Regions from separate parts of the Neorhizobium tomejilense genome, predicted to be linked through region 4. Evidence: predicted binding sites of a transcription regulator. Region 4 holds the regulator's gene; each other region holds the start of a gene.
The links. The regulator PhoB, encoded in region 4, activates phosphate uptake and scavenging genes when phosphate is short. The targets are predictions, from matches to a motif close to TGTCATNNANCTGTCAT.
Positions count from the first base shown of each region.

Region 1: the regulator PhoB is predicted to act here: its motif matches at 2,434-2,450, upstream of ACSQ3G_RS25910 (PhoX family protein).
Region 2: the regulator PhoB is predicted to act here: its motif matches at 2,761-2,777, upstream of ppk2 (polyphosphate kinase 2).
Region 3: the regulator PhoB is predicted to act here: its motif matches at 2,831-2,847, upstream of ugpB (sn-glycerol-3-phosphate ABC transporter substrate-binding protein UgpB).

Region 1 covers NZ_CAXUSO020000002.1:673,593-680,877, reverse strand. Annotated here, with positions in the region: gene ACSQ3G_RS25920 (MFS transporter) at 1-1,088, opposite strand, end outside; gene ACSQ3G_RS25915 (alpha/beta fold hydrolase) at 1,285-2,175, shown strand; gene ACSQ3G_RS25910 (PhoX family protein) at 2,513-4,507, shown strand; gene ACSQ3G_RS25905 (dioxygenase family protein) at 4,641-5,489, opposite strand; gene ACSQ3G_RS25900 (maleylacetate reductase) at 5,509-6,573, opposite strand; gene tsdA (gamma-resorcylate decarboxylase) at 6,599-7,285, opposite strand, start outside.
Region 2 covers NZ_CAXUSO020000001.1:105,276-112,560, reverse strand. Annotated here, with positions in the region: gene ACSQ3G_RS00575 (GcrA family cell cycle regulator) at 154-690, shown strand; gene ACSQ3G_RS00570 (PACE efflux transporter) at 877-1,314, shown strand; gene phoR (phosphate regulon sensor histidine kinase PhoR) at 1,440-2,621, opposite strand; gene ppk2 (polyphosphate kinase 2) at 2,902-3,783, shown strand; gene ACSQ3G_RS00555 (hypothetical protein) at 3,788-5,014, opposite strand; gene ACSQ3G_RS00550 (NAD(P)H-dependent flavin oxidoreductase) at 5,263-6,219, shown strand; tRNA gene ACSQ3G_RS00545 (tRNA-Thr) at 6,350-6,425, shown strand; gene ACSQ3G_RS00540 (DUF6074 family protein) at 6,490-6,744, opposite strand; gene ACSQ3G_RS00535 (siderophore-interacting protein) at 7,102-7,285, shown strand, end outside.
Region 3 covers NZ_CAXUSO020000001.1:4,569,457-4,576,741, forward strand. Annotated here, with positions in the region: gene dnaN (DNA polymerase III subunit beta) at 96-1,214, opposite strand; gene rsmI (16S rRNA (cytidine(1402)-2'-O)-methyltransferase) at 1,485-2,402, shown strand; gene ACSQ3G_RS22575 (YraN family protein) at 2,389-2,787, shown strand; gene ugpB (sn-glycerol-3-phosphate ABC transporter substrate-binding protein UgpB) at 2,911-4,233, shown strand; gene ugpA (sn-glycerol-3-phosphate ABC transporter permease UgpA) at 4,311-5,195, shown strand; gene ugpE (sn-glycerol-3-phosphate ABC transporter permease UgpE) at 5,205-6,053, shown strand; gene ACSQ3G_RS22595 (sn-glycerol-3-phosphate import ATP-binding protein UgpC) at 6,055-7,155, shown strand; gene ACSQ3G_RS22600 (cupin domain-containing protein) at 7,265-7,285, shown strand, end outside.
Region 4 covers NZ_CAXUSO020000001.1:1,178,810-1,186,094, reverse strand. Annotated here, with positions in the region: gene ACSQ3G_RS06175 (helix-turn-helix domain-containing protein) at 1-137, shown strand, start outside; gene ACSQ3G_RS06170 (winged helix-turn-helix domain-containing protein) at 245-931, opposite strand; gene phoB (phosphate regulon transcriptional regulator PhoB) at 946-1,629, opposite strand; gene phoU (phosphate signaling complex protein PhoU) at 1,651-2,364, opposite strand; gene pstB (phosphate ABC transporter ATP-binding protein PstB) at 2,410-3,225, opposite strand; gene pstA (phosphate ABC transporter permease PstA) at 3,239-4,558, opposite strand; gene pstC (phosphate ABC transporter permease subunit PstC) at 4,555-6,039, opposite strand; gene ACSQ3G_RS06140 (substrate-binding domain-containing protein) at 6,228-7,262, opposite strand.

The DNA.
Region 1 (7,285 bases), on a different contig from region 4:
AGGCTTTCGCAATAGGCGGCGATCGACATCAGAAACATGCCCGCGGAGTTTATCACCAAGCCCAGCAATACGGTACGGACCGGGCCGAAACGGTTGGTGAACCGATAGGCTTGCAAGGACATGACTGTGAAGACGATCGACGAGGGAACCGACCAGAGAGCCGCTTCGAGCGGTGTGAGGGCAAGCACGAACTGGAGGAACAGGTTCTGGTAGAGAAAGACGCCGAACACGAAGAACATCCCCGCAAGGTTTACCAGAAGCGAGGCCGTGAAGGCGGGCAGAGCAAAGAGCTTCAGATCGATCAGGGGATCCGGCAGGGTTTTCTGACGGCGCACGAACAGCCAGCCGACAATGAGCCCGCCGCCGATGGGCAGCAGATGACGAGTGTCAAAACCGTCTGCCGCCACATGCTTGAAGCCGTAGATGATGGGCAGCACGGTCGCGAGCGACAGCAGTACGCTCAGGAGGTCAAGCCTGGCGCCGTCCGCGCTCTTGTATTCCGGCAGCAGGATGGGAGCAGCAATCAGCAGGATGAGCATGACCGGGATGTTGATGAGAAATACCGCGCCCCAGTGGAAATATTGCAGCAGAAAGCCGCCCAGGAGCGGCCCGATCAGGCCACCGAGGGCAAAAGCCGTGCCCCAAATGCCGATGGCGCGGTTACGCTCCGCCTCGTTGCTGAACAGGTTGACGATCAACGACAAAGTTGAGGGTGCGATCGTCGCTCCGGCGATGCCGAGAAGCGCCCGCGACACGATGAGCTGTTGCGCGGTGGTAGAAAAGGCCGCGAGCGCCGAGGCGACGCCGAAGGCGGCTGCTCCGATCAGCAGCACGCGGCGGCGACCGATCCGATCTCCCAGCGTGCCCATCGTAACCAGAAAGCCGGCAACCATGAAGCCGTAGATGTCGTTGATCCAGAGGAGTTCGGAGGCCGACGGGTTGAGATCTGCGACGATCGCGGGAATGGCCAGGAACAGGATGGACAGATCCATCGAATAGATGAGGCAGGCAATCGAGAGCACGCAGACCCCGATCCACTCCCTGCGTCCGGCAAGGTTCTGGCCTGCTTTGGCACTTCCGGTATGCATGGAACTCCTCCTATAGCGGCGGCGGCAATGTGGCGCGCCAGATGATAAATGGCAACGCTCCAACCTTGTCGCGCCCGGTTGGAGATGCCCCGATCCAGCCAGATGCGGTCACGACGGGGCGGACGGCAGGATTTTCAGGTGAACCAATTCACTCCTTGAATGTTGACATGCGGGTCAGAAAAACGAGGAGGTCGGCATGCTTGACGTGCAAAAGGCCAGGCATCAGACAGTCAAAGTAGATGGGGTAGACCTGTTCTATCGCGAGGCGGGGCGCCGCGATGCGCCCGGCGTGTTGCTGCTCCATGGCCAACCCAGCTCATCCTACAGTTTTCGAGACGTCATCAGCCCCTTGGCGAGCGTAGCGCGGGTCGTTGCGCCCGATCTGCCCGGCTTCGGTTTCACGGAGGCACCTAAAGACTATGAGTACACGTTCGACGCCATGGCGCGGACGGTCGATGCCTTGACGAGGGAGATCGGGCTGGAGCGGTTCTTCCTCTACATCCACGATTTTGGAGCGCCGGTCGCCTACTATCTGGCGCTGGCACGACCCGACCGCGTGCTTGGGCTCATCATTCAGAACGGCAATGCCCATGAGGAAGGCCTCGGTCCAGTTTGGGACGCCAGCAAAGCCTATTGGGCGGAACCCACCCTGGAGAACCGCGCGAACCTGCCCGAATGGCTGAATTTCGAAGGGGTGCGGCACACATATGTCGGCGACATCCCGGATAGGCTCAAACCGCAGTTCGCGCCGGAAGGCTGGCATCTCGACTGGGAACGGATGAGCCGGCCCGGACTGGTCGAAATACAGTTTCGCATCTTCAGCGACTATGGCCGCTACGTCGCCCGCTTTCCGGAGATTTCGGCCTACCACCGCGATCATCAGCCGCCGGCGCTGCTAATCTGGGGGCGGCACGACCCGTATTTCGAGCTTGATGAGGTACTGGCTTATGCCCGCGAACTCGACCGGTTGGATATGCACATTTACGACGGGGCGCATCTTCTGCTTGAGACGCATCATCAGGAATGCGCCGCTCTTATGTGCGAGTTCATCGTAAATTCACAGAGCGCAATGCCCAAATCGACATAGCCCCACCGAGATCAAGATGGGTTCGAACCGGCCGGTTTTCGATCTTTTTCGCCCACTGGCGCACCCAGGACGGTGGCTGAGGCGGTGTTCGGCATAGGCAGCTGCATCGAGAATTTGCTTACCTCGCGGTAGGCTCCGCCCTCCCCCTGAAGTTCGCTTCCTTGACGGCCTCGCGCGCAGCGGTAACACTTGTGGTTTCGCCAGGCTCCAAAAAGATTTGGAGCCCCTGAGACAAGAGATGGACGGCGCGGCGATGCCTGTCGCATACCTGTAATAGTGTAACCTTAGGTTAGAACGGCTCCAGACTTGGGGCAAATCCTAACTTAGAGGCGAGCCAATGAACGAGCACACTTCCCAGAAGATATTCCCGACGACTCAGCTTGAAGACGCGGATGGTGATGGCCACAACACGAGCGTCAACCCGACCATGGGTGAAATCATCGGCAAGCGTTTCTCGCGCCGGAATTTTCTGCAGGGTTCGCTCGCCGTCTCGGCTATCGCGGCCACGGTCAGCCCCGTCGCCCTGATGAGCGCCGACGAGGCCCGTGCCCAGGACAAGAGCGGGTCCGCCTTCAAGTTCACCGAAGTGGAAGCCGGCGTTGATGCCAGCCACCACGTGGCCGATGGTTATGACGCCGACATCCTTCTGCGCTGGGGCGATGCCGTCCTGCCCGGCGCGCCGAAATTCGATCCGACCAAGCAGACGGCCGATGCGCAGAGCAAGCAGTTCGGCTACAACAACGACTATGTCGGCTACATTCCGCTCGAAGGTTCGAGCGAGCACGGCCTGCTCGTCGTCAATCACGAATACACCAACCCGCACCTGATGTTCCCAGGCCTCGTCAAGGTCGTGGATGGCAAGATCAAGCAGGGCACGCTCAGCAAGGAGCAGGTGGATGTCGAAATGGCGGCCCATGGCGGCACCATCGTCGAAATCCGCAAGGCCGGCGGCAAGTGGCAGGTCGTCACCGACGGCAAATACAATCGCCGTATCACTGCCAACACGCCGATGGAAATTACCGGCCCGGCCGCCGGCAACGACCGCCTGAAAACCAATGTCGATGCGACTGGCACGCGCGCCATCGGCACGATCAACAACTGCGCCGGCGGCGTCACGCCGTGGGGCACCTACGTCATGGCGGAAGAGAATTTCCATGGCTATTTCTCCGGTAAGCTGCCGGAAGGCCACAAAGAGGCCGCCAACTACAAGCGTTACGGCGTTCCGGAAGGCAGCTACGAGTGGGCCAATTTCTACGACCGCTACGATCTCGCCAAGGAGCCGAACGAGCCGAACCGCTTCGGCTGGATCGTCGAGGTTGATGTCATGGACCCGGCCTCCACGCCGAAAAAGCGCACCGCGCTCGGCCGGACCAAGCACGAGGGCGCCGAATCGATCGTCGCGAAGAACGGCAAGGTCGTCTTCTATCTCGGCGACGACGAACGGTTCGACTATGTCTACAAGTTCGTGACTGAAGGCACGTTCAAGCCGAACGACCGCGCGGCCAACATGAACCTGCTCGACAACGGAACGCTTTACGTCGCCAAGTTCAATGAGGACGGCACCATGCAGTGGCTGCCGATGGTCCACGGCCAGGGACCGCTGACCGCCGCCAACGGATTTAACAGCCAGGCGGACGTGTTGATCGAATGTCGGCGCGCGGGCGACGTGCTCGGTGCCACGAAAATGGACCGGCCGGAGGACGTCCAGCCGAACGGCGTCAACGGCAAGGTCTACGTGATGCTGACCAACAACACCCGCCGCAAGGCCGACCAGGTCAATGCCGCCAATCCGCGCGCAGAAAACGCCTTTGGCCACATCATCGAGATTGCCGAAAACGACGGCGATTTCACCGCGACCTCCGGCAAGTGGGAAGTGCTTCTGAAGTGCGGCGATCCTTCCGTTGCGGCGGTCGGCGCGACCTTCTCCACCGAGACCACCAAGAATGGCTGGTTCGGCATGCCGGATAACTGCGCCGTCGATTCCGCCGGCCGGCTCTGGGTCTCGACCGACGGCAACAACAACAAGGCGACCGGCCGAACGGACGGTCTCTGGGCCGTCGATACGGAAGGTGAAGCCCGCGCCACGTCCAAGCTCTTCTTCCGCGTTCCCGTCGGTGCTGAGATGTGCGGCCCGCTCTTCACACCAGATGACCAAACGGCTTTCGTCGCCGTCCAGCATCCGGCCGATGGCGGCGAGGACTGGCCTGGCCATGGCCGTCCGTCCTACTACGAGGACCTTTCCACCCGCTGGCCGGACTTCAAGCCCGACATGCCAGTGCGACCTGCAGTCGTTGCGATCACCAAGGTGGGCGGCGGCAAGATTGCCGTCTGACACTATCAACGCGGCGTCAGCCGCAACGAGGGCGGCAGCGAGGCTGCCGCCCGGCTGTGAATGCCGGCCGGGGCGGGTGCATCACCCCGGCTCGCAGCAGACGGAGGTTATCCGCCTTACGAAGCTAGAGAGTTCATCCGCGGTAATCCAAAGGGGTCAGGACAAAATTGAAATCGGAGCGCCAGATCGTCGCTTCATCGGTCCGCTCGAAGGGAGCGATCAGGCTGTCTTTCACCCCAAAGACCGCGTCCGACTCCAGATAAGGATCGTCGCCGACAAACGTGTGGGTGACGAGCTTCTGGTATCCCTCCGCAGTGATCAGATAATGGGTATGGGCAGGGCGATATGGGTGGCGGCCCAGCGATCTCAACATCTGGCCGACCGGGCCGTCATCGGGGATCGGGTAGGAAACCGGCTTGATGCCGACGAAACTATAGGCGCCGTCGGCGCCCGTCACGAAAACCCCGCGATTATTCCATTTCGGCTGAATGTCCGGCTGCTGGACGTCGTAGAACCCATCGGAATTGTCCGACCAGACATCGATCCGCGCACCCTCGACAGGGTGGCCGTCAAGATCCAGCACGCAGCCGATGAAAAGACAACTCTCGCCCCTGCCGTCCAGAGAGATCGTCTCTCCCATCTGGCGCACTGGCGCTCCTTCGACGTGAAACGGCCCGAATACAGTGTTTTCGGTTGCCCCTTCCGGCCGGCGATTGTTGATGGCGTCGACCAGCATGGAAAAACCCAAGGCGTCGCTCAGCAGGATGAATTCCTGCCGCTCGTCGTGACAAAGATGGCCTGTCCGGGTGAGGAAGCTGATTGCCGTCTCCCACTCCTGCTGGGTAAGGCTGACATCCTTTGCAAAGGCATGCAAATGCGTGACAAGCGACGCCATGACCTCGGCCAGTCGTGGCGCTATATCCTGGGCCGTGCGTGCGTTGACCGCTTCTGCGGATTTTTCCTCGCTGAAATATCGAGACATTGAAACTCCTCCGAATGCGTTATTGCGGCCGCACGCCCTCCCAGGCGTTTTGCAGCAGGGCGCGAATCGCCTGGCGCTCTATGGGACGCGGGTTCCAGTACGGGTTGCGGGTGGCCAGATCAGCTGCACGGTCGAGATCTGCTTCCTTCATACCGAGATCTCGCAACGCGGTAGGCGCGTTGATCGACGCTGCAAAGTCGTAGAGACCGGCTCCCAGTGAGCCCCCGAAGAGATCGGCCGCCGACTTCAGTTCATCTGCCGCTGCATGGGCGTTGTAGGCGGCGGAATGCGGAAGCACGATCGCATGGGTTTCTGAATGCGGCAGGTCGAAGCTGCCACCCAGCGTGTGGCAGAGTTTGTGGTGCAGGGCCATGCCAACGGTGCCGAGCACCGTTCCGCAAAGCCATGCTCCATAGAGTGCGTCCCCGCGCGCGCCGAGATCTTGCGGTTCGTTCAGAACCCGTGGCAATGCCCGCTTCAGAGCGCGCAGACCTTCCATTGCCATCATCGAGGAGATCGGATTGCGATCCCGTGCGTAGAGACCTTCTACGGCATGGGCCATCGCATTGAGGCCGCTGCTCACGCTCATGGCGACCGGCAATCCGACGGTCAATTCGGGGTCGTAAATGACGACCTCGGGCAGTATGCTGGCGGCCCGGACGGTCGTCTTTTCACCGTTTTCCGTCTGGCCGAGGATCGGCGTCACTTCCGAGCCGGCATAAGTCGTCGCTACCACGATCTGAGGCGCATCGTTGCGATAGGCGATCGCTTTCCCGAGCCCGACCGTCGATCCGCCCCCGAAGGAAACGACGCAATCGGCTCCGGCGGCACGATAAGTTGCCATCGCCCGCTCGGTCACATCGACCGGCGTGTGCATCGTGGCATCGGTAAACAGGCCGGCCGAAAGCGGGCCGAGGACGGCGGCAATACCTTCGGCTTCCGCACTTTGATGTGGGGTGGACAGGATCAGGGCGCGCTTGCAGCCCTGCCCCGTGATTGCGTCGGCGAGTTGGCCAAGCGAACCGGGCCCGAAAATGACCCTTGCCGGACCGATATTGTATTGGAAGGACGCTACCACACCCATCAACTCCGTCTTCGTTGCGCCATGTTCAACGATCGAGTTTGAACAGCGAAAGTGCATTGGTCCTGCCGATCTTCAGGCGATCTGCCTCCGAGATCGTGGTGCTATCAAACCAGTCGGCGGCGTGGTCGATATTCTCGAACGGCCAGTCGGTCGAGAACAGAATCCTGTCGGCACCGATTTCCAGCATGGCGTCGATCAGCGACTGGGTGCGGAAATTCCCCGACGTGGTGATGTAGAAGTTCTCGTTGAAATAATCTGCTATGCGGCGCTTGGCGGGATAGCTCTTTTCGACCTTGACCCAAGCATTTCGGTTGTCGATCCGCCACATCATATAGGGCAGTCCCTCGCCCATGTGACCGACAATGATGCGCAGGCCGGGATGCTCGTCAAAGAGGCCTGATCCCATGAGCCGCAGCGCATGCACAGCGGTTTCCTGTGCGAAGGCCCAGGTCGGGCCCATCAGCCACGAGTGGCCGGCATAGATCCGGCTATCCTGCGGCAGCGGGTTGCGCGGGTGGAGATAGAAAGGAACGTTGAGCTTCTCCATCTCCGCCCAGAACGGACGGTATTGCGGCAGGTCGTAGTAAAGCGGGGTCGAGCCGTCGCCTTCCTGCGAAAACCCGTTCACCAGCGCGCCGACGAAGCCCATCGTCGTCACGCAGCGTTGCAGTTCCCGTATCGCCGCATCCGGATCCTGCAGGGGCAGCGCCGC
Region 2 (7,285 bases), 1.1 Mb from region 4:
TCAGCCTCACACTAGGTTAAAGATCAATTACTAGACTGCATGCGGCGGAACTAGTCACCTCAAGCATAGATATAGTGGGTGCTGCGAAATGAATTTCGCAGCAAAGGTGGAAGGATTCTGCATGCCAGCAACGTTCAAAGGCGGAGAACGGGCATGAACTGGACAGACGAGCGTGTCGAGAAGCTCAAAAGATTATGGTCGGAGGGCCTCAGCGCCAGCCAGATCGCAGCGCAACTTGGAGGCGTAAGCCGAAATGCCGTTATCGGCAAGGTGCACCGTCTCAGCCTGCCGGGCCGGGCGAAAGCCGGCGGCACGGTAGCGACGGGCCGTTCAGCTGCGGCCAAGCGCACGACATCGGCGCCGCGGGCTCCGAATTATGCATCGCGCGTCACGACCCGGACCGTTACCCGCGCCGTCGGCGCGACGATGGTCAAGGAAGAGGTCGAAATCGAACCCTATCAGGAGATGGAATATCGTCCCGCCTCCAACGTGGTGGTGCCGATCTCCCGTCGCCTGGCATTGACCGAGCTTACCGAGCGCACCTGCAAGTGGCCGGTCGGGGATCCGCTCAAGGACGACTTCCACTTCTGCGGCTGTGAATCCCCGGATGCATCGCCCTATTGCGGCTATCATGCAAAGCTCGCCTACCAGCCGGTCAACGAGCGCCGCAAGGTTGCTGCTCGGGTCTGAGCGGCGGCGCGACACGAGGACAAGATCGAAGGCGGGCTCAGGCCCGCTTTTTTGTTGCGCATGGCAGATATGCCGGCCAAGCCTTGCTCCGGATCGGCATTCGACCTATCTGCAAGACGGCGAGGACGACCTCCCCCATTCGGGCAAAAACTCCGGGACGACCCGGAAAGCACCCAGGAGGTCATCATGCGCTCGACTCGCGACCGTATCCGCCATGCCATCAGCTTCGAACTGATCGGGCTCGCTCTCATCACACCGCTCGGCTCCTTCGCCTTCGGCATGCCGGCCGCCGATATCGGCGTGGTCGGCATCGGCAGTGCGACGATCGCCACCGGCTGGAACTATCTCTACAATCTCGGCTTCGACCACCTGATGCAGCGCTTTACCGGCGGCACGCAGAAAAACACCCCAATACGTGTGGCGCATGCGGTGCTGTTCGAACTTGGTCTGCTGATTGCGCTTCTGCCGCTGATCGCCTGGTATCTCGGCATCAGCCTCGTCCATGCGTTGACGATGGACGTGTCGTTCGCGGTCTTCTACGTGGTCTATGCCTTCGTTTTCAACTGGGCCTATGACCGCATCTTTCCGCTGCCGGAATGGCAACGGCAGACCGAAGCGGCCTGACGCCGCGTCCTCAAGATTCCATCGAATAATCCGCGCCGCGGACGGTGCGGATGACATCCTGCCTGCTGGAAAAGCGAGCACCTTCCGGGGCGCCAGACATGGGACGTCGATAGCACTCTCTTTTGTCAGAACCTGACGGTGAACTCGCTTCCCTTGCCGACTTCCGACTTCACGATCAGGCGGGCTCTGTGGCGGGTCAGGATGTGCTTGACGATTGCAAGGCCGAGGCCCGTGCCTTTCTTGGAACGGCTGTCGGCCACGCTGACCCTGTAGAAGCGCTCGGTCAGCCTCGGAACGTGCTCGGCCGGAATGCCCGGCCCCTGGTCAACAACGGTCACTTCCACCGGATCGGAAGCGCCGTTCCTGAGGTAAACGTCGACGAACTTGCCTTCCTGGCCGTATTTGCAGGCGTTCTCGATCAGGTTTTCGAAAACCTGGACGAGCTCGTCGCGGTCGCCCAGCACTTCCACCTTGCCTTCCGGCAGATGCGTGCGGATTTCCACCCCGAGGTCGTCGGCGAGCGGCACCAGCGCGTCCCGCACATGACCGATCAGCGGCTTCAGGTCGATCGTCTGGTCCGGTGCGATATGGGATTTGAGCTCCAGACGCGACAGCGACATGAGATCGTCGACAAGACGGCTCATGCGCGTCGCCTGGTCAAACATGATGGCGAGGAACCGCTCGTGCGCGGCAGGGTCGGAGCGCGCCGGCCCCTGCAGGGTCTCGATGAAGCCTCGCAGCGAGGCAAGTGGGGTGCGCAGCTCATGGCTGGCATTGGCGACGAAATCCGAACGCATCCGATCGATGCGGCGCAATTCCGAAATGTCCCTGAAGGAGAGGAGATATAGCTTCTGCGCCACCCCTTCAGGATTTTGCTGGATCGGCTGGCCGAGATCGATCGGCGCGATGCGCAGGGTATAGACGCGCTCGGAAGGCAACCGCTCGGAATGCTCGATCTGGTTGGGTTCGTCGGTCGCGATGGTTTCCCGCACCATGTCGAGAATGCCGGGGGACCGCAGCCGTGCCGAAAGGTGCGAACCTGGAGAAAGAATTCCAAAAGCCCTTTCGGCAGCCTTGTTCTGATAGAGGACGGTGACGTCCTCGCCGAGCACGAAAGCCGGAATATCCAAGGCACCGAGCGTTGCCGCCACCTGGGGTAACGGCTGGAAGCCCGGCCGCTCTTCCTCGACCATCTCCGGGGCCGGCGGCGGAAGGACGACAGGCTTGCGGCCGACAACGACCAGAACCAGGAGCAGCCAGCCCACCAACACGCCCACCCAGTCCATGCCGATCAGGTACGCGATCATCGCCAGCAGGGTCAGAAGCAGCAACAGAGCGCGTTCCTGGCGGGCCCTCGCAACGAGCGTGCCCAGACCCCGACGCCATTTCTCCAGTACCGACTCCACAGGCAGACTCGCAGCTTTCACAGGTTGAACACGCGCTCATATATCCCTTGCATGACAGATATACATCGCTTCCGTTGGGATATTGGAAAATTGGCGTTATCCGGAGAGTAGCGGAATTTCGAACTTGCGTTACATATCGGCTACCGCCCCGTACGGCGGATCGATCGGAGGAAGCACTATCATGGCGGATAAAACCGAAAGCCGGGCAGTCAGCATCGACATCAACGGCAAGCTCAAGCAGTTCGATATCGACGACCCGGTACTGCCGGCCTGGATCGAGGAGCATGCCCTTGGCTCCGGCGGATATCCCCATGACGACAAGCTCGACAAGGACAAATACGCAAAGCAGCTCGAAAAGCTGCAGGTCGAACTCGTCAAGGTGCAGTTCTGGCTGAAGGCGACCGGCAAGCGGATGATGGCGCTGTTCGAGGGCCGCGACGCGGCCGGCAAGGGCGGCACGATCTTTTCGATCAATGCCTACCTCAATCCGCGTTCGGCCCGCGTGGTGGCGCTCAACAAGCCGACGGAGACCGAGGCCGGCCAGTGGTATTTCCAGCGCTACATCTCGCATTTCCCGACCTCGGGCGAGATCGTGCTGTTCGACCGCTCCTGGTACAACCGGGCCGGAGTCGAGCCGGTGATGGGCTTCTGCACGCCGGAACAGTACAAGGATTTCATGAAAGCGGTTCCGCGCTTCGAGGACACGATTTCCGACGAAGGCATCATCTTCTTCAAGTTCTGGCTGGATATCGGCCGCGAGATGCAGCTCAAGCGTTTCCATGACCGGCGGCACGACCCGCTCAAGATCTGGAAACTGTCGCCGATGGATATCGCCGCGTTCAACAAGTGGGACGACTACACCGGGAAGCGCGACGCGATGCTCGAAAGGACCCACAACAAGGAGACGCCATGGGCGGTCGTGCGGGCCAACGACAAGCGCCGCGCCCGCCTCAACGTCATTCGCCATATCCTGCTGTCGCTCGACTATGAGGGCAAGGACAAGGACGCCATCGGCGAGATCGACGACAAGATCTTCGGTTTCGGCCCGAAGTTCTTGAGATAAAGGGTCATTGGCCGGGCAGGATGCGCACCGAATAGAGCAGCACTGCCCGGTCCGCGCCGTCGATACCGCTGTTGAAGATCAGGCGGCCGGGCCGGTTGGGGGCAAGCGACCGCTCGAAGGTCACCCGGAAGAGCGCCTCCAGCTTCTCCTGCGTTGCCGTGAAGCGATGACGACTGCAGTTGCCGAGGCTTCCGAAATCGCAGCGCACCGACAGCTGCACGGAACTGTTCTGCCCCGACTGCAGGGTCAGGGCCACCGTCGAACTCTTGCCGGCCATTTCGCGCAGCACTTCCGGTGGCACTTCGACCGAGACATCGCCGCCGTCGCCTGACGTTGCCGATGCGATGCGCACGGCCTGCCCTTCCGATGCGGCCACCGCCTCGACTTTCGCCTGGCCGCCGGCTTTCATTTCCGCCGCCTTGGCGGGCACGAAGATTTCCACCCACTCGTCGGAAAAACCGCGGCGTGGATCGAAGGCGACCGGGCCTCCCGCCGCCTGGCTGGCGACCGAGCGGTCGGCCGACTTCATCGCCTCCTCGACAATCGACTGCACCAGACCGGATTGATAGAACCACCAGCAGGCGCCGCCGACCACGCCAAGGGTGATGACCCAGGTCAGGAGATGCGACAGGAAACCTCGACGCTTTCGCGGTTTGGCCGCCCGTTCCGGGGGAACGTCCAGCCCGCTATCGGTGGACGGGCGGGCGTTCCTGTTCGGCTTGCCCGGCTTTGCGGCTTTCGCCGGAGGTTCCGGTTGGGATGGCTCGGCTTCGATCCGCTCGCCACGCGCGGGGCTGACGCCGCCAAGATCGCCGGAGGACATCGCAGCAGCAGATGGAGCGCGCGCCTCACCCGAAACGGTATCGATGGACGGCGCGACAGGTGAAGGTGCCGCCGGCCGTGGCGTCGCCTCCGACCGCGGGCTGGCCGGCATGACCGGAGACTCCACCGCCATGGGTTCCGCGGCGTATGGCAGTTCCGGTTCGAGCTCCACGGCGGGTCCCGGCGCGGGTTCAACCAGGCGCTCGACTTCCGCCATTTCGATCTCGTGGATCTTCCGCTCCAGGAGTTCATGCTGCTGCATGATGATCAACCGGTCGGTAACGCCTTGCTTGCGAAGGCCAGCGTCCAGTGCCTGGCGCGCCGACTGATAAATACGCGCCCTGATCTCCCGGTCCGCCCGGTTCGAGCGATCCAGTGCGTTTCTGATGGCCGTTTCCAAACCGCTCACTGCCGGTCCTTCTTCATCGTCATTCCCACCGCGCGGGAGTTTACGTTTCGGTAACCCCTCCGCCGCGGAACTGCAAGCACCGCCTTCGACTGCACCATGGCGAAAAATAAGGACAGGATATGTCGGGAGCCCCTGCCGGGCGTTGCGGAGATCTGCTTCGAAAATCTTTCCACCGGCTTTTCGAGGCTGCCGCGATCTGGTAGACGGATTTACGTTTGCGTAAAGGTCAATCGGGAGGTTTTTGATCCATGCTTCCAGCAGTCCTCAAGGGCAGGCTCCGCCTGCCCGTGGTCGCGTCGCCGCTGTTCATCATTTCTCATCCGGAACTGACACTGGCGCAATGCAAGGCCGGCGTCGTCGGCGCCTTCCCGGCGCTCAATGCGCGGCCGGAAAGCCAGCTCGACGAGTGGCTGGCCATGATCACCGAGGATCTCGCCACCTATAACGCCGCCAACCCCGAGAGGCCTGCCGCTCCCTTTGCCGTCAACCAGATCGTCCATACCTCCAACAAGCGCCTGGAGCACGACCTGATGATGTGCGTGAAATACAAGGTGCCGATCGTCATCTCCTCGCTCGGCGCCGTGCCAGAGGTGAATGCCGCCGTACACTCCTATGGCGGCGTCGTACTGCACGACATCATCAACAATCGCCACGCCAATTCGGCGATCCGCAAGGGCGCCGACGGGCTGATCGCGGTCGCGGCCGGCGCCGGCGGGCATGCCGGCACGCTGTCGCCTTTCGCGCTGATGCAGGAAATCCGGGAATGGTTCGACGGGCCGCTTCTGCTCGCCGGCGCGATCGCCACCGGCGGCGGCATCCTTGCCGCCCAAGCCATGGGCGCCGACATGGCCTATATCGGCTCGCCCTTCATCGCCACGAAGGAGGCGCGCGCCGTCGATGGCTACAAGCAGATGATCGTCGACTCGAATGCTGCCGACGTCGTCTACTCCAACTATTTCACAGGCATCCACGGCAACTACCTCAAGGGTTCGATCACCGCCACCGGCATGGACCCGGGCGCCCTTCCGGTCGCCGATCCGTCCAAGATGGATTTCGACCAGGCGGTCAGCGGGCCGAAGGCCTGGAAGGAGATCTGGGGGGCGGGCCAGGGCGTCGGCGCGGTCAAGGCGGTGGTTCCGGTCGCCGAACTCGTCGACCGTCTGGAAAACGAATACCGGGCAGCGCGCGAGCGCCTTACGGTCTGAACTAACGGCTGGATAATAACCGTCATTTCAGGAAAATCGTCGAGAAGCCGAAAACCCGGCTTGAAATCACAGGTCATTGCCTGTATCAGCCGCATCACTCGCAGCCCCGGCAAAACCGGCCGCTGCCCGTGCCGCTTTAGCTCAGGTGGTAGAGCACATCATTCGTAATGATGGGGTCGCAGGTTCGAGTCCTGCAAGCGGCACCAGTTATCTTCCAATTCTTCCATAGCCCCCGCGTCGCCCATATCTCGGCGCGAAGGCCGGCGGGCGTCAACCCGCCACAAGGCTCGTTTCGTCGTCGAGGCAATCGCTTTGAAGCTGCATCTGGACGGCGTGCATGAACAGGCCGGCCTGGCGGGAGATTTCCTCGTCTGCCACACCCTGGGCTCTGAGAACTGCCGCAAAACTGGCCATTTCCGATCTCCAGAAACGGTTCGCCTGTTCGCCGTGAAGCCGCAGAAGCGCCTCGGCGCAACGTTTTACGTCAGCGGTGCGCCGATCGGCGGGGAATTGCAGCAGCGTCATGCCATCTCCATATTGTCGGGCGAATCGCCCAGGGATCGCAGCACATTGGCCGTCAGTCCTTCACAAAGGCTGAACGACTGGAGATATCTGGTGCAGGGAAGGTGGATGTCGAGGCCATCGCTGCGAAGACGACAGCCGTTCGCAGTTTCCCGACTTGCAGAATTACCGGAATTGACGCTCGGCAACTCTTGTCGTCCGGGCTTTGCCCGCCTACCTAGAGCTCACACTGCGAGTGCCGCAAGGGTTCGCACGTAAGCGTTAACGTCACTCAACGCGCTGATCGATCGGGCATTGCCGGTTTCGGTCTGCGCGGCTGTGTCCGGCAGGTCGACATCGACATCCCGTGAAAGGACACAGATGAACGACCTTACGACCCAGAACCAGACTTCCTCCGCTCCCAAGATCGAGCGCATTCGTCACGAACTCAAGCGTCGTGTGCTGACGGTCGAAACCGTCGAGCGCATCACGCCACAGATGCTGCGCATTACCCTCGGCGGCGAGGATCTTTCGGATTTCGTCAGCGCTGCGCCGGACGACCACG
Region 3 (7,285 bases), 3.4 Mb from region 4:
ATGTGGAACCCCAATGCCGCAAAAGCAAGGAAAAATGTCGCACTTGGGAAACCCGTATGAAAAAGGCGGCCGGGGTTTCCGGCCGCCTTCATGATTTAAACGCGCATCGGCATCAGCACATAGAGCGCGTCGTCGCCCGCCGTGTCGCGCACCAGTGTCGGGGAACCGGCATCCGCCAGCATGAAGATCGCGTCGTCGCCCGAAAGCTGGGCGGTAATGTCGAGCAGGTATTTGGCGTTGAAGCCGATTTCCATCGGGTCGTTGTCGTAACCGACCGCAACCTCTTCCGTGGCGCTGCCGGAATCCGGATTGTTGACGGTCAGCATCAGCTGGCCGTCGGTCAGCGACAGTTTTACGGCGCGGCCGCGCTCGGAAGAAATGGTCGAGACGCGGTCGACGGCCCTGGTAAAGCTCTGGCAATCGACGCGCATTTCCTTGTCGTTGCCGGTCGGGATGACCCGCTGGTAATCCGGGAAAGTGCCGTCGATCAGCTTCGAGGTCATCACCACCGAGCCCATTGTGACGCGGATCTTGGCGTCCGAAACCTCGATCGTGACAGCCGCCTCCGGATCGTCGACCAGTTTCTGCAGCTCGCCGACCGTCTTGCGGGGAATGATGATGCCCGGCATTCCTTCCGAGCCCGACGGTGCCTGCACATCGGCGCGCGCCAGACGGTGACCGTCGGTCGCGACCGCGCGAAGCTTCAGGTCCCCGTCGGCTTCGATCGTGTGGAAGAAGATGCCGTTCAGGTAATAGCGGGTCTCCTCGGTGGAGATCGCGAACTGGGTGCGGTCGATCAGCATTTTCAGATCGGTCGCCTTCAGCTTGAACGTATGCGTGAAGCTGCCGGCGGTAAGGTCCGGGAAGTCCGATTCCGGCAGGCACTGCAGAGAGAACTTCGAGCGGCCGGATTGCACTGTCATCGAGCCGCCGTCCGGGTTGGTGGCGAGCAGCACCTCGGAACCGTCCGGCAGCTTGCGGACGATTTCATAAAGCAGGTGCGCCGGCACCGTCGTGGCTCCGGCAGTCTCGACCATGGCCGGCAGGACCTCGGTGATTTCGAGATCGAGGTCGGTCGCCTTCAGGTCGAGGCTGGCGCCGGACGCGCGCATCAGCACGTTGGAAAGGATCGGGATCGTGTTCCGCCGCTCCACCACGCGATGCACGTGGTTCAGCGACTTCAGAAGGTTGGACCGCTCAAGAGTAATACGCATGGACGCAATCGCTTTCGACCGTGGCGATCCGGCAGGGCCGGACCCCTGATATTCTGCCGGCTTTGGACCAGCCGGATGATGTGGACCGGCAAAATGGCAGACAACCCGTTCGAAAAGCAAGAGGTGAACAAGGCGTTAGCAAGTCATTTCACATCTGTCTCACGCACTGCACACAGAAAATATGCGTTCTCAACAGCTTGCCCGTTACTTGCCGAAGCCGGCCGGCTTGCCCATAAAGGCTCATGACCATCCATCTGCGCGTGATACCCCTTGACCGATGAACCGAAGAGCAGCCAGCGCGGCTATCGCGTCGCCAATACTTTCGTGCCCGCGCGACCGCTGGAGCCGGCGCTTTATCTGGTCGCAACCCCGATCGGCAATCTCGGCGACATCACGCTGCGGGCGCTCGAAACGCTCTCAGGTGCCGATGTGCTCGCATGCGAGGATACCCGGGTGACCCGCGTGCTGCTCGACCGCTACGGCATCGTCAACCGTCCCTACGCCTATCACGAGCATAATTCCGACGAGGTCGGGCCGAAGCTCATCGCGGCGCTGCAGGAGGGGAAATCGGTGGCGCTGGTCTCCGATGCCGGCACGCCGCTCGTCTCCGATCCCGGTTACCGGCTCGGTCAGATGGCGATCGAGGCCGGCCATAAGGTCGTGCCGATCCCCGGCGCCTCGGCGCCGCTTGCAGCCCTCGTCGGCTCCGGCATGCCGTCCGATGCGTTCCTGTTTGCCGGCTTCCTGCCGGTCAAGGACAAGGGCCGGCGGGACCGGCTGGCCGAGCTTTCGAAAGTGCCGGCGACTTTGATCTTCTTTGAATCGCCGCATCGCATCGGCGCAACGCTTGGCGCTGCCGCCGAAGTGCTCGGGGCGGGCCGACGCGCTGCGGTCTGCCGCGAATTGACGAAGACGTTCGAGGAGTTTCGCCGCGGCACGTTGGAGGAGCTTGCCGCCTATTACAATGACGACCGCGTCGTGAAGGGCGAGATCGTGCTGCTCCTGGCGCCGCCTGAAGCTGAGGAACCGCCCGGAGAAATCGAGGTGGACGCGCTGCTGCGCGAGCTTTCAACCTCCATGCCAGCCGCCAAGGCTGCCGCCGAAGCTGCCCGCGTCACCGGACTTCCGCGCAAGGATCTTTATCAGCGGCTTCTGAACCTGAAAGGCGAGGCGGGTGGCGGAGATTGACCCAGGCTTAAGGCGCCGCAAGGTCGAGCGGCAGAAAGCTCAGCGGCAAAAGGCTCAGCGATGGGGCCATGTCTCGGAATATCTCGCTGCGCTTTATCTCCTGGTCAAGGGCTATCGAGTTCTGGCGATCCGTTACCGTACCAAGCTCGGGGAGATCGATCTGATCGTCCGCAAAGGCGATCTGGTGGCCTTTGTCGAGGTCAAGGCGCGGGTCGGCGAACAGGAGGCGATTGACGCCGTCGGTTACGTCACTCAGAGCCGAATTCGCGCAGCAAGCGATGTCTGGCTTTCAAAGCGACAGGATGCCGCCAGATTGTCTCGGCGTTACGACGTGATCGCGGTGCTTCCCGGCCGTCTGCCGCGGCATTTTGCGAACGCTTTCTGACGCTGATGTGAAATTATTGCATAGGTGTGCAATGTAATATTCCTGACATAAAACTGTTAAGGGCCTGTCACAGCCTGGCCCTATTGCGGTCCTCACCCCAACAAAGGTGGAGAGGACCTTAAAATGTTCAAAAAGCTTTCGATGGCCGCGATCGCGGTCGCACTGTCCGCGACCTCGTCGCTTGCTGCGACCGAGGTCACCTGGTGGCATGCCATGGGCGGCGAGCTCGGTAAGAAGCTCGAAGAGATCGCTCAGAAGTTCAACGAGAGCCAGAGCGACTACAAGGTCGTTCCGGTCTACAAGGGAAGTTATCCGGAAACGTTGACCGCCGCGATCGCCGCGTTCCGTGCCGGCCAGCAGCCCGCCATCGTTCAGGTCTTCGAAGTTGGTACCGGCACGATGATGGCCGCCAAGGGCGCCGTCTACCCGGTCTACAAGCTGATGGCCGATGAAGGCGAACCCTTCGACACGAAGACATTCCTGTCTCCGGTCACCGGTTACTATTCCGATACCCAGGGCAACATCCTGTCGCTGCCCTTCAATTCCTCCACGCCGATCATGTACTATAACAAGGACGTCTTCAAAAAGGCCGGCCTTGATCCTGAGGTTGCCCCGAAGACCTGGAAGGAAGTCGAGGAATTCTCGAGGAAGATCGTTTCCTCCGGCGCTGCCAAGTGCGGCCTCACCTCGGCCTGGATCACCTGGGTCCAGACCGAAAACCTTTCGGCGCTGCATGACAAGCCTTTCGGCACTCTGCAGAACGGTTTCGGCGGTGTGAAGTCTGAATTCAGCTTCAACGGTCCTCTGCAGACCAAGCACTGGGCAAACCTGAAGAAGTGGCAGGACGAAGGCCTGTTCAAGTATGGCGGTCCGGTCGGTGGCGACCAGGCGGCGACCATGTTCTATTCCCAGGAATGCGCCATCACGATGAACTCCTCCGCAGGTCGCGCAGGCGTCATCAACAACGCCAAGACCTTCACACCAGGCTTCGCCCCGCTGCCTTACTACGACGACGAGATCAAGGAGCCGAAGAACTCCATCATCGGCGGCGCCACCCTCTGGGTGCTGAACGGCAAGGAAAAGGCGACCTACAAGGGCGTAGCCAAGTTCTTCAGCTATCTTTCCAAGCCGGAAGTCCAGGCCGATTGGCACCAGTTCACCGGCTACCTGCCGATCACCAATGCGGCGTACGATCTCGGCCAGAAGCAGGGCTACTACGCAAAGAACCCGGGTTCCGACATCGCCATCAAGCAGATCACCCGCGGTACTCCCTCGGAAAATTCGAAGGGCGTGCGGTTCGGCAACTTCACCCAGGTCCGCACCATTGTCGACGAAGAGTTCCAGGCACTCCTCGCCAACAAGAAGGACGCCAAGCAGTCGCTCGACAGCGCGGTGCAGCGCGGCAATGCGCTTCTACGTGAATTCGAGGCTGCCAACTCGAACTGATTGTTCAGATCGCTGCGGGGAGGACCGGCTGTCGCCGGCCCTCCCTTGCTTGCTTGTTACGTTGTGGTGAGGGACCGGTGGATACCAAAAGAACAACCTTCAACAACCGCCTGCTGCCCTATCTGCTGCTCGCGCCCCAGCTCGCTATCACGCTCGTCTTCTTCATCTGGCCTGCAGCGCAGGCAGTGAAATCCTCCTTCGAGCGGGAGGACCCGTTTGGCTTCTCGACCGTTTTCGTAGGGTTGACCCACTATCGGCAGTTGTTTGCGGACCCAAATTATCTGGATGCGCTCTGGCGCACCGCCGTATTCGCGGTATCCGTCACCGTTCTTTCGATGATGCTCGGCCTCGCATTCGCGGCCGCGGTCGATCGCCTGGCGCGGTCCGCAAAAGTCTATACCACCCTGCTTGTCTGGCCTTACGCCGTCGCACCTGTCGTGGCGGGGGTCCTGTGGTGGTTTCTCTTCAATACATCCACTGGCCTGCTGCCCTTCTTCCTGGAGCGCCTGGGCATTCGCTGGGACCATGATCTCAATGGCACGCATGCCATGATCCTGATCATCATCGCGGCAGCCTGGAAGCAGATCTCCTACAACTTCCTTTTCTTCCTGGCCGGGTTGCAGTCGGTGCCACAGTCGCTGATCGAGGCTGCCGCCATCGACGGTTCGGGCCCGGTGAGGCGTTTCTTCACCATCTCTCTGCCGCTTCTGTCGCCGACGACGTTTTTCCTGTTCATCATCAACGTGAACTACACGATGTTCGATACCTTCCCGATCGTCGATGCCACGACGGGCGGCGGGCCCGCCCAGGCGACGACCACGCTCGTCTACAAGGTCTATCAGGACGGCTACGTTGGTCTCAACATCGGTTCGTCCTCGGCGCAGTCGGTATTGCTGATGTTGATCGTGATGTTGCTGACCTTCGTCCAGTTCCGCTTCGTCGAACGCCGCGTCCAGTATTGAGGAACGATCATGGTTGAAAATCGCCCCTTCCTGACCTTCCTCACCCACGCTTTCCTGATCCTCGGATTTCTGATGGTCGCGCTACCGGTCTATGTCGCGATCGTGGCATCGACCCATGACGTCTCGACGCTGATGAGCGGACCTGTCCCGCTTCTGCCGGGATCGCATCTCATCGAGAACTATTCGACCATTCTGACGAGCGCCTCCGCGGCTCACGGCCTGCCCAATTATTCGCACATGGCGCTGAACTCTCTGATCATGGCACTGGCGATCACGATCGGAAAAATCTCGATCTCGATCCTTTCCGCCTTCGCCATCGTCTACTTCCGGTTTCCGTTCCGGCTGCTGGCCTTCTGGATCATCTTCGTGACCCTGATGCTGCCGGTCGAGGTGCGCATCATGCCGACATACAAGATCGTCGCCGACCTCGGCATGCTGAATTCGTGGGCCGGTCTGACCGTCCCGCTGATCGCATCGGCCACGGCGACCTTCCTGTTCCGCCAGTTCTTCATGACGGTCCCCGACGAGCTTCTGGAAGCGGCCCGGGTGGACGGGGCAGGCCCCATGAAGTTCTTCCGGGACATCCTGCTGCCGCTCTCGCGCACCAATATCGGCGCGCTATGCGTCATCCTCTTCATCTATGGCTGGGTTCAGTACCTCTGGCCGCTCCTGGTGACCACCGACCCCGGCTATTACACGCTGATGATGGGGATGAAGCGCATGGTCACCGTGCAGGACGGTGTCATCGAGTGGCAGCTGGTCATGGCAGGTTCCGTTCTCGCCATGCTTCCCCCCATCCTCGTCGTGGTTTTCATGCAGCGGTTGTTCATCCGCGGGCTCACTGAAACGGAGAAATAACATGGCTGGAATTCACATTTCAGAAGTTTCGAAGATTTATACGGGCGGCGTGAAGGCGGTAAGTTCCGTCTCTATTGATATCGTCGACGGCGAGTTCATCGTCCTCGTCGGCCCTTCGGGCTGCGGCAAGTCCACGCTGCTGCGCATGGTTGCAGGGCTGGAAGCTATTTCTTCAGGGGAAGTGAAGATCGCCGGACGAGTCGTCAACCAGATCGAGCCGGCCGAACGCGATATCGCCATGGTGTTCCAGAACTATGCGCTCTATCCGCATATGACGGTCTACAACAACCTCGCCTACGGTCTGAAGAACCGCGGCACGCCGAAGGCCGAGATCGACGCCCGTGTCGCCGAAGCCGCCCGCATGCTGGAGATCACCCAGTATCTGGAGCGTAAGCCCCGCCAGCTGTCCGGCGGCCAGCGCCAGCGTGTCGCCATGGGCCGCGCCATCGTCCGCAAGCCGGCAGCCTTCCTGTTCGACGAGCCGCTCTCCAACCTCGATGCGAAGCTGCGTGTTTCCATGCGCGGCGAGATCAAGCGCCTGCAGCGCCGGCTTGGTACCACGTCGATCTACGTCACCCACGACCAGCTCGAAGCCATGACGCTAGCCGACCGCCTCGTCGTTCTGAACGGCGGCCAGATCGAGCAGATCGGTGCACCGCTGGAAGTCTACCACGCGCCGGCCTCCACCTTCGTTGCAAGCTTCATCGGCTCGCCGGCCATGAACCTCGTCAAGGGCGAGCTGCATGGCGACAAGCTGGCGATCGGCCCGGCGATGATCGCCCTCAACGGTTTCGCGCCGACCTCCGGTGCCGTCACCGTCGGCGTCCGCGCCGAGGATCTGCGCATCGCCCGCGACGACGAGGAGGCTCTGCCCTTCCGTCTCGAATATACCGAGGAGCTTGGTGCCCAGCGCCTGATCCACGGCACCGTCGGCGACCAGCAGATCACCGCCGCCGTTTCGCCGGAGATTGTGCTATCGCCGGAAATGCGCGTTGCCGTCGATGCCAAGCGCCTGCACTTCTTCTCGATCGAAACGGGCAAGCGGCTGCCGGGCAACGTTCCGGCGGAGGCAAAGCTCGCGCCGGTCGAGCCGGTTATCTGAGCTCAACTCGAAAATTGGGGCGGATCGTTAAAATTCTAACATCGGCCTGAAGAGCGGGCTTACTCTTTGCCGTTAGCATCTCCCGGAATTGACAGCTTCCGGGGGAAACATGAGTTGGCACGTCCTCGCC
Region 4 (7,285 bases):
ACCAGATTCCGCTCGGCACGTTGCGCGACTGGGAACAAGGTCGATCCGAACCGGACCAACCGGCAAAGGCATATCTGAAGGTGATTGCGGTCGACCCGCAAGGTACGGCGGAGGCGTTGATAAAAGGCGCTGCATAGTTTCAATAGACGCCGAATGCTGCTTCGCCAGCCTCCATGGCAATGGTCCGCCGGGTCGCAATGAGACGGTCAGGATAAAGGTTGGACTCAAGTCCAACGAGAAGGCGTCAGAAATCGCCCAATGCGTATCCGGCGCCGCGCACGGTCCGGATCACGTTGTCGGACTTGCCAAGGCTGATGACTTTGCGAAGCCGGCCTATATGGACGTCGATCGCGCGCTCATCGACGGTCGTGTCGTCGCCCCATAGGGATGCCTTGAGCTCCGAGCGGGAATAGACCTTGCCCGGTGTCCGCATCAGGAATTCAAGGAGCTTGAACTCCTTCGGCCCGAGCTTGACCTCGCGTTTCTGCCGGTGAACTCGATGGGCTTCCCGGTCGAGCGTGAGATCGCCGACCTTGAGCATGTGGTCCAGGAGGGCGGGATTGACGCGCCTCAGCAGGTTCTTCACACGGACGACGAGCTCGACCGGGGAAAATGGCTTCATCAGGCAATCGTCGGCACCTGCCGCCAGCGCGATAATGTGAAGGCCTTCGCCACCCGACGGCACGAGGAGGATGATCGGAAGGCGCGACAGGACAGGGTCGAGACGCACCTCGCGGCAGACCTCGAGACCTCGCACGCCCGGAAGATCCGAACTCATGACCAGGATATCCGGCGGAACGGCTTTCAGGCGATCTGAGATCTCGGCTCCACTTGCCAGCATCGATACGACGAAGCTGTCGGCCACGAGGGCTTTCTGCAATATCAGACGGAACGACTCGTCGTCGTCGACCAACAGGACCCGCGCGCTCATCTCGTGGCCACCAACTATGTTTCCATGGAGTATCCGGCACCGCGGACGGTGCGGATGACATCCTGCATGTTGGAGAAGTTGAGTGCCTTGCGAAGTCTTCCCACATGGACGTCGACGGTACGCTCGTCGACATAGATGTCGTGGCCCCAGACGCCGTCCAGAAGCTGCGAGCGGGAAAAGACCCGCCCTGGCGCTGCCATCAGGAATTCGAGCAGGCGGAATTCGGTCGGGCCAAGGCGCACTTCGCGGCTCTTGCGGTGAACGCGATGGGTTTCCCGATCGAGCTCGATATCGCCGCAGCGGAGAACGCTGGAGAGCACCTCGGGCCGGGCCCGGCGCAGCATGGCCTTGACGCGGGCCATCAGTTCCGGCGTCGAGAAGGGTTTTACCACATAGTCGTCGGCGCCGGTGGCGAGGCCGCGGACACGTTCGCTCTCCTCGCCGCGGGCCGTCAGCATGATGATCGGCAGGCGCTCGGTTTCCGGGCGCATGCGCAGCCGGCGGCAGAGTTCGATGCCGGAAACGCCGGGCAGCATCCAGTCCAGGATCAGAAGGTCCGGTACTCGCTCCTGAAGCCGAATTTCGGCTTCGTCGCCCCGCAAAACGGTATCGACCTCATAACCCTCGGCTTCCAGATTGTAACGAAGAAGCACGCTCAGCGCTTCTTCGTCTTCTACGACAGCGATTTTCGGCAGCATTCTTGGCCTGCTCCGTCAGTTCTATTCAGTGATCGCGCCGAGCGTGTTCGACGAGTCGTCCTTCGGACGATCGCCTTCCGGCTGGGCGCCCGTCGTCATGTAGTAGATGGTCTCGGCGATATTGGTGGCGTGGTCGCCGATACGCTCGATGTTCTTGGCGCAGAACAGAAGATGCGTGCAGGTGGTGATGTTGCGCGGATCCTCCATCATGTAGGTGAGGAGCTCGCGGAACAGCGAGGTGTACATCGCGTCGATTTCCTCGTCGCGGCTACGGATCGCCTCGGCCTTTTCCGCCGAACGCGTCGCATAGACGTCGAGGACGTCCTTGAGCTGCACGAGGGCGAGATCGGAGAGATGTTCGAGGCCGCGGGCGAGCTTGCGCGGAACGCCGGTGCCCTGAACCGCGATAACGCGCTTGGCGGTGTTCTTGCCAAGGTCGCCGACGCGCTCGAGATCGGAGGCGATGCGCAGCGAACCGACGATCTCGCGAAGGTCGGCCGCAACCGGCTGGCGGCGGGCGATCGTGATGATCGCCTTGTCGCCGATCTCGCGCTCGGCGTGATCGAGGATCACGTCGTCGGAGATGACCTTCTGCGCGAGTGCGGCGTCGGAATTGACCAGCGCCCGCACGGCGTCCGAGCACATCTGCTCGGCGAGGCCGCCCATTTCGGAGATGCGGCGGCTCAGGTATTTCAGTTCGTCGTCATAAGCCGACAGGATATGGGTCGATGCCATCTTCTAGTCCTCAAAATTGATTTTCAGGCGGCACAATCGGCTGGATCAGCCGAAGCGGCCCATGATGTAATCCTGGGTGCGCTGATCGTCGGGATTGGTGAACATCTTGTCGGTGTCGTTCTCCTCGACGAGCTGGCCGAGATGGAACATGGCGGTGCGCTGCGACACGCGGGCAGCCTGCTGCATCGAGTGCGTCACGATCACGATCGTGTAGTTGGCACGCAGTTCATGGATGAGTTCTTCGACTTTGGCGGTGGCGATCGGGTCGAGAGCCGAGCAGGGTTCGTCCATGAGGATGACTTCCGGCGACACGGCGATCGCACGGGCGATGCACAGACGCTGCTGCTGGCCGCCGGAGAGGCCGGTGCCGGATTCGTGCAGGCGATCCTTGACTTCGCCCCAGAGGCCGGCGCGCTGCAGGCTCGCCTCGACGATCTGGTCCATGTCGGCCTTGTTCTTGGAAAGGCCGTGGATGCGCGGACCGTAGGAAATGTTCTCGTAGATGGTCTTCGGGAACGGGTTCGGCTTCTGGAACACCATGCCGACGCGGGCGCGAAGTTCCACGACGTCGATGTTATTGTCGTAGATATCGTCCGTGTCGAGGGTGATCTTGCCGGTGACGCGGCAATTCTCGATCGTGTCGTTCATGCGGTTGAGGCAGCGCAGGAAGGTGGACTTGCCGCAGCCGGAAGGACCGATGAGAGCCGTCACAGTGTTTTCGCGGACGTTGAGGTTCACGTCGAAAAGCGCACGCTTTTCGCCGTAGTAAACCGAAACGTCCTTGCCGATCATCTTGTGGGAAGCATCGCTCATCTTTTGGTCCAGCGCCTTTTCTACTGCCGATTCTGACATCATATTCATTGTCATACTCCTTCTACCAGCGCCGCTCGAAGCGACGCCGCAAGAGAATTGCGCCAACATTCATTAGGATGAGGAACAGGAGCAGGATGATGATTGCTCCCGAGGTACGCTCGACGAACGCGCGCTCCGCTTCGTTCGCCCACATGTAGATCTGGACCGGCAGCGCCGTCGACGGGTCGAGCGGCGTGGTCGGATAGTTGGCGACGAAGGCCACCATGCCGATCAGGAGCAGCGGCGCGGTTTCGCCGAGTGCGTGGGCCAGGCCGATGATGGTGCCGGTCAGGATGCCCGGCATGGCAAGCGGCAGGACATGGTGGAAGATCGTCTGCATCTTCGATGCGCCGAGCCCGAGGGCGGCCGCCCGGATCGATGGCGGCACGGCCTTCAGTGCCGCGCGGGTCGCGATGATGATCGTCGGCAGCGTCATGAGGGTGAGCACCAGACCGCCGACGAAGGAGGCGGAACGCGGCAGACCCATGAAGTTGACGAAGACCGCCAGACCGAGAAGACCGTAGACGATCGAGGGAACGGCCGCGAGATTGTTGATATTCACCTCGATCAGGTCGGTGAACTTGTTCTTCGGGGCGAACTCCTCGAGATAGATCGAGGCGGCGACGCCGATCGGCAGCGCCAGGACAAGCACGATCAGCATCATGTAGAACGAGCCGATGAGCGCGACGCCGACGCCGGCCGCTTCCGGACGGCTCGATGCGCCGTTGACAAAAATGCCGCCGTTGAAATGCTTGGCAAGCGCTCCGCTGTCGGAGAGCTGCGTCATCCAGCCGAGCTGCTGGTCGTTGATCTTGCGGTTCTCCTGGCCGACGTTGAGGTCGATCTGGCCCTTGTAGGCCGAGTCGATATCGCCGGAAGCGAGCAGTCTTACCGTCTGCGTCGTGCCGATGATCGCCGGATTGGCGACCACCAGGTCACGCAGCTGAACGCGGACACCATCCGACAGCATCTGGTTGACTGCGCGGGCTGCGACGCGGTCGTCCACGCTGACGTTGAGCAGCTTGGCGAGCGCGTTGCGGGCGACGACCGGATAGTTTGCCGTCATCAGCTTCTGCGGGTTGGTGGCCCGTTCGTTCTGCGGGTCGATGATCTGCTGCGAAAACTCGACCGGCATGGTGATCATGGTCTGCTGGAACGCGGTGTAACCCTTGGAGACTACCGACCACAGGAGAAGCATCAGGAAGATGATGCCGAAGGAAAGCGCGGCGATGCCATAGGCGCGGAAGCGACGCTCGGCAGCGTAACGGCGCTTGATGCCGATATCGCGACGGACGGACTTGGCCTTGGGGATGCCGGCGGCGGGAGAAACCACATCGGTCATTCGTACTGCTCCCGGTATTTGCGCACGATATAGAGCGCGTAGATGTTGAGGCAAAGCGTGATTGCGAACAGCGTGATGCCCAGCGCGAAGGCAACCAGGGTCTGCGGCGAGGTGAACTCAAGGTCACCCGTCAGCTGGTTGACGATCTTCACGGTCACGGTCGTCATCGGCTCGAACGGATTGATCTGCAGGCGGGCGGCGACACCGGCCGCAAGCACGACGATCATGGTTTCGCCGACGGCGCGCGAGGCGGTCATCAGGAGCGCGCCGACGATGCCCGGCAGAGCGGCCGGCAGGACGACCTTCTTGATGGTTTCCGAACGGGTGGCGCCGAGACCGAGCGAACCGTCACGCAGGGCGCGAGGCACTGCCGTGATGATGTCGTCCGACAGCGAGGAGACGTAGGGGATCAGCATGATGCCCATGACGAAACCGGCCGTCAGAACGCTCTGTGCCTGGATGAAGTTGGCATAATCGCCGGTGACGAGGCCGTTCAGCTGCGAAGAAATGTCGCGAAGGAACGGACCGACTGTCGTCAATGCGAAGAAGCCGTAGACGATGGTCGGAATGCCGGCGAGCACTTCGAGCAGCGGCTTGGCGACCGAGCGGACCTTCGGCGAGGCGTATTCCGACATGTAGATTGCCGAAAAGAGGCCGATCGGAACCGCGAAGAGCATCGCGACGAAACCGATATAGAGCGTGCCGAGCAGCAGCGGAATGAGGCCGAACTGACCTTCGGAGCCACCCGAACCCGCAGCCGCAAAACGCGGATCCCATACCGTGCCGAAGAAGAATTCCCAGGCGGGAATGGCGGTGAAGAAGTGGGCGGCTTCCGTCAGCATCGATGCGACGATGCCGACCGTGGTCAGAATGGCGATCGAAGAAGCGACGACGAGGCTGCCGAGGATCACTTTTTCCACCCGGTTGCGGGCACGGAAGCGCGGTGCGATCTGGCGGTAAGCAAAGAGGGCGCCGCCGATGGAAGCCCCCAGAACGAGGATCGTCATGAGGACACGGCTGACGAAGGTCATCCTGTTCAGTTCGGCAGCGGCCTTGACCATGAAGGGCTGCGGATCACCCGCAAGCGGAACGCCCTTGGCGCCAAGCGCAGCACGAAGCTCCACCGGATTATTTTCGATGCGGGCGATCTCATCGCCGGTCAGCGCATTCATGCCGCGGGCAATCGAGGTGATCATGCCGTAGCTCAGGCCCTGCTCGGCCTGCGATTGAGTTTTCACCTCTTCGGGAAACGCACCGCGCACCGAGGAGCTGATATACATGGGGCTGGCGACCAGCCAGACAAAAAGAATGACGACGGCCGGCAAGATCGCCCAGACGGCGACAAAAGAACCGTAATATCCAGGCCGCGAATGAAGTTTGGAGGAAATACCTCCGACCAGTGCCATTGCATACCGGGCACCGGCGACGTAACCGGCTATGCCGATTATCGCCAAAATCAACAATATTAGTGATGTGTTCATCATAATCCCCCGGCGTACCGCCTTCGGCGGCAACCCATCACCGCCCAGCTCCGTTCATCGGAACCAATCGCATCGCCGTCGCGCCTCGCGCAACACCATCGCCACAAAACCGACGATTCCCCACCAAGGCAAAAGCCCTCGGTCGGAGAGAAAACGGCGCCGCTTCAAAAGCGGCGCCGGTCTTTCAATTACATGGTCTTGCCAGCGGCAAAGTCCTTGCGGAGCTGCACGCGCTGCGCTTCCGGAGCGGCAACGAGGCCGTACTCGACGAGCGGCGAGTCAGGACCGATCATGTCATCAGAGGTGAAGAACTCGACGTATTCCTTGAGGCCCGGAACAACACCCAGGTGAGCCTTCTTGACGTAGAAGAACAGCGGGCGGGAGACGGGATAGGTACCGTCAGCAATCACAGCCGCGGTCGGCTTGATGCCGTTGACGGTGGCGACTTTCAGCTTATCGGCATTGTTTTCGTAGAAGGCGAGGCCGAATACACCGACGCCAGTCTTGTTGGCGGCGATACGAGCGAGCGTCTCGGTATAGTCGCCGTCGATGTCCACAGCAACGCCGTCCTTGCGAACAGCGACGCACTTGGCGGTCGCCTGCTTGGCGTCCGGAACGAGCTTCTTGATGGCTTCCGCGGCACCAACTTCCTTGCAGCCTTCTGACAATACCTTCTCTTCGAAGACTTCGCGCGTACCGTGCTTCGTACCCGGAATATAGGCAGCGATCGGGCCCTTCGGCAGAGTCGGGTTGATCTCCGACCAGTTCTTGTAAGGGTTGGCGACGAGCTTTCCGTCAACAACCACTTCAGCGGCAAGAGCCTTGTAGAAGTCCTTCGGCTCGATCTTCATGTCGCCGTTGCTGCTGGCGGCCGCGAAGACGATACCATCGTAACCGATGCGAATTTCCTGGACGTCAGTCACGCCGGCTGCCTTGCAGGCTTCCAGTTCGCTCTTGTTGATCGGACGCGAAGAATTAGCAATGTCGATCGTGGCTTCGCCGACGCCCTTGCAGAATTCCTTGAGGCCCGCGCCCGAGCCGCCCGACTCGACGATCGGGGTCTTGAACTTCGGGAAGGCTTCGCCGAAAGCTTCTGCAACGATCTTCGCATAGGGAAGAACGGTGGAGGAACCGGCAACCTGAACCTGATCGCGAGCCGTTGCGACGCCTGCGGTGGCCAGCAAAATTGCGGCTACAGCGCAGCTTCCTAGATACTTCTTCATGGATTTCTCCCTTGGAATTCGGA